Regions from separate parts of the Alkalihalobacterium sp. APHAB7 genome, predicted to be linked through region 1. Evidence: predicted binding sites of a transcription regulator. Region 1 holds the regulator's gene; the other holds the start of a gene.
The links. Region 1 encodes Rex, which represses fermentation and respiration genes when NADH is low (regulators of the CRP and FNR family bind a similar motif). Its sites were predicted from a motif close to TTGTGAAATATTTCACAA; they were not measured.

Region 1 (2,206 bases):
TCATTAATTCCATACATCTCGTTAATCCCTAATTGCCCTGCTAACGTACCGACAAATTGAATAATAAACGGAAACAAGATGAAATAGGAAAATGAAATTCCTGTAAGAAATAATAAAAATGCTATAGGAATATAGGCTAAAGTTACTTTCCTTTCCGTTTCATGCAATCCAGGACTAATAAACGCCCATAGCTGATATAAAATGACTGGAAAAATAATTAAAAATGCACTAAAAAATGCAAACGTCATATATATTCGAAGCGGATCAGTCGGCTTAAAGGCATTCATTGGAATGTCTTGAGCAGTCGGTGCAGTCTGAAGAAAGGTAATAATCGGTTTCGCAATAAATAAACCACCAATTAAAGCGATAGCAAAAAAGACGAAGACGATGATTAATCGTCTACGTAATTCACCTATATGGTCATACACAGACATGTCTTTCTGTTCCATTTAAATACCCATCCTAACTAGTTTTGTTTCTCATTTTTCTTGTTGTTATCATCGTCGTCATCAGCCAAACCTTTTGTTGCATTTTTGAACTCACGAAGAGTATTACCAGCGGCTTTCCCTAATGCAGGCAACTTTTTAGGTCCAAAGATTAATAACGCGACTAATCCAATAATAATTAAACTTCCCGGTCCTAATGGCATAACTTACACCTCCTAAGTTAAGTGGTTACTTTCTATATAGTCATACTAAAAATTACTTTCTAGGCTTATCCTCTATTATAACGGATAATGCTTTAAAAAATAAATAAGCGCTTGTAATTCAACGGATAAATCGATATGGTGAACCCTAACATTATCTGGTACTGTTAATCGTGCTGGCGTAAAGTTCAAAATACCATTAATTCCTACTGAAACGAGTCGGTCCGCAATTTTTTGAGCAGATTGAGAAGGCACTGTTAAAATGGCTACTGTAACTTCTGGGTCTAAATGTTTTTCTAGTTCAGCCAGGTTATAAATTTTAACCCCACCCATTTCTTGTCCAACCTTATCTTCATCCACATCAAATGCCATAACAATCTTTGTATTATTATTTTTTGCAAAATTATAATTTAAGAACGCTGTACCAAGATTTCCGACTCCAATTAGAATTACTTTTGTCAACTCATCCTGATCTAATGTTTTTCGAAAAAAAGAAAGTAAATAATTTACATTATATCCGTACCCTTTTTTCCCTAATGCACCAAAATAAGAAAAATCACGGCGAATCGTCGCGGAGTCAACCTTGACGGCTTCACTCAACTCTGAGGAAGAAACACGCTGTTTTCCCGATGCATTCAGATTTTCTAAGTAACGATAATACAAGGGCAATCGTTTCGCTGTAGCTTGCGGAATTTTAGGTTGTTCAAATTTCATAGATCGCCTCCAAGGTTTCCACCAATCAGGATGTACATGTCATATTGTACACTATTTTTATCTTTCGTGTAATCGTTTTAGACGACTGTTCATGAAGTTGTTGAATAACTTCCGATAAGGTACACTTAATATATCATACTTGTTTCATAGCTTTATCTCTTTGTTACCCTATAAGTAGGAAGGATTATTTTTATGATTTTATTACAATGTGTAAATTTAACCAAATCATTCGGTATAGAGCCAATCTTAACCAATATAAAATTTGAAATACAGTCTAAACAACGTATTGCCCTTGTTGGACGAAATGGCGCTGGAAAATCGACGCTATTGAGAATTATCGCTGGACAAATGTCTTTTGATTCAGGCGAAATCATGATACCAAAAGATGTAAAGCTCGGGTACCTCGCTCAGGACACAGGTCTCGAGTCTAGCCTTTCCATTTGGGATGAAATGTTATCGGTATTTGCTGAGCTTCAAAGAAAAGAACGCACGTTAAGAAAACTCGAAGAACAAATGGCTGACCCTGATCACGAGAATTACGAGAAAATCCTGAAAGAATACGACCTACTCCAAGTTAACTTTAAAGACGAAGGCGGCTACCAATATGAAGCCGATATTCGCTCCGTGCTCGCTGGATTAAATTTTGCCAACTTCGATTACAATACGAAGATCTCTACTCTAAGCGGCGGGCAAAAGACACGCCTAGCACTTGGAAAGTTGTTATTAACGAAACCAGACCTACTCATACTCGATGAGCCGACGAACCACCTTGACATTGCAACACTGGCTTGGCTGGAGCAGTATTTATCTAATTACCCAGGCGCTGTACTCATTGTCTCACATGAC
Region 2 (2,206 bases), on a different contig from region 1:
GTTACAACTCCAGATGGATGATTATGAACAAGAATACTAAGTGCATAAGGAATTTTAATACCGTATTTCACTTCATTCTCTTCGGTTAACACACCAAATAGGACAAGTGGTGCTTCCGCTTCTGTCTCAAAGTGCCATTCTGCAGCTGCTAATTTTTCAGGTTGATATTCTGCTAGAAACTTTCCTGATAAATCTCCAATAAGCGCTGTTGCCACACAAAAAATAAATCCTACCTTCATCGTTAAAGCGAGTCCTTTACGATGATATTCATGACGATTACCACGTAGCAAGTGGAAAGCAGCAATCGATGCAAGGACAAATGCTGAAGTCATATAAGCAGACGTTAAAACGTGTGCTACTTTCGTAGGCATTGCCGGGTTAAACATCGCAAGTAGTGGTGAAATATTAACTAACTCACCGTTCATTAATGTAAACCCTTGCGGTGTATTCATAAACCCATTGACTGAAGTAATAAATAATGCGGACATGGTCGCGCCTAATACGACTGGAGCAAGTAAATAAAAATGATGCTTCGGGTTTTTAAAACGATCCCAAGTATATAAGTAAATTCCGAGAAAAATGGCCTCAAAGAAAAAGGCGAATGTCTCCATAAATAGTGGCAGTGCAACAAGCTGACCGGCAAACTCCATAAATCGAGGCCATAAAAGCGCAAGTTGCAACGCGATCGCGGTTCCCGTTACAACACCAACGGCTACACTGATAACATAACCACGGGCCCAACGTTTAGCCATTAAAAGATAATGTTCATCTTGTCTTCTGAGACCGATCCAATGAGCAAGCATAATCATGACAGGGATACCAACACCAACTGTTGCAAAAACTACGTGTACGGACAGCGTCAACATCGTTAAGTAGCGACTAAATTCAACCGACTCCATTTTTCCCCTCCTCTAACTACGTTTCTATATCAATATAAAACTATATGTATAGTGTATACCTGATTTGTTTGTGAAATATATCACATATTAAACAATTCTGTTACAAAGGATTGAGAATTCCGTGGCAGAAACGTGAGCAATTTGTGGCAGACAGGGAAAGTGGTGGGGGTTGCTTGGCGGCGGCAAGGGGGTGCTTGCTTAATGATAACAAGCGGTTGCTTGGTGCTTACAAGTGCCGAGGGTGGACAACTTCGTTTTCTGGTTTTTGGACACATTTGATGGATCAGGGGAGCAGGCTGCGCTACAACAATTTTGCTGGTACCTGGTACCATGAATAAGAATGGGCACCCCTATCCGTTCACTTAGCGCGGGCGTATGGACTGTAACTGATCCGTTGCAATAACTCTATAATCTAAGATTCATAGTTAAATTAATACTAGTTTCTTTTTAGGGGACTGAGAGGCCCTTATTTTATCGAAAACCTTCGTATTTCGATATTTCCCGGACTCACAGGCCCTTATTTAATCAAAATCACTGAGAAACATCGCAAATAGTAGTAAATAAGGGCTTCTGAGTCCTCTAACACAAGAAAAATTAAACTTTCGACAGGAATAAGGGCCTGTTAGTCCCCTAATTTACTTTCAAAGGATGTACTCGAACCTATTGAAAGGCTTATGTTTGAAAAAGAGAAAAAAACAGATACATTAGGTAGAGAGCCCTCTTATATCTGCCTTTGCTCTTACACTTTTGTCGCTTGGTTTAATTCCAACATAAATTAAAATAGATCCGTGAACATACTACAGCTTTGCGGCTTCTTCCATCTTTAGCTCGATATGCTCTATATATCTTTGATTTCCTTGTAATTTAAATATGGATATAGCACTTTCAAAGTGTGTTAATGCACTCTCACATTTTGTAAGTAACATGAAATTATAAGCCATATGATAATGAAGTTCTCCTAAGAGGTACATCAGATGGTTTTTCATACATAATTGTATGGCTTTTTTACACTGTTCGATAGAAGCCTCATACTGCTCTTTTCTCGTAAGTGCTTTAGCTAAGTTATACAAAAGGCGGACTCTTATATCTGTAGGTTTGTTATCATTAGTAAATTGTTTTAATGCTTTGACATAGTTGGTAATAGCTTCATCATAATGCCCTGTTTCAAAGTGAACGATGCCCATACTGTTGACTATTTCTATCTCCCGTTCTGAGTAGACTTCTTCACTAACGTTTGTTATCAGTAACGCCTCTTGCAGGACTGCTAAAGCTTTCTTTGCGTCATGATTTAAGTGAAATTCACAAAT

Region 2: ACNSTQ_RS10385 (cytochrome ubiquinol oxidase subunit I) is a predicted target of Rex. The motif match lies at 968-985, and genes of this name have one in related genera.

Annotation. Positions count from the first base shown of each region.
Region 1 covers NZ_JBLWFS010000034.1:14,188-16,393, reverse strand. The annotation lists gene tatC (twin-arginine translocase subunit TatC) at 1-449, opposite strand, end outside; gene ACNSTQ_RS20890 (twin-arginine translocase TatA/TatE family subunit) at 467-649, opposite strand; gene ACNSTQ_RS20885 (redox-sensing transcriptional repressor Rex) at 725-1,360, opposite strand; gene ACNSTQ_RS20880 (ABC-F family ATP-binding cassette domain-containing protein) at 1,553-2,206, shown strand, end outside.
Region 2 covers NZ_JBLWFS010000008.1:87,653-89,858, forward strand. The annotation lists gene ACNSTQ_RS10385 (cytochrome ubiquinol oxidase subunit I) at 1-899, opposite strand, end outside; gene ACNSTQ_RS10390 (helix-turn-helix domain-containing protein) at 1,697-2,206, opposite strand, start outside.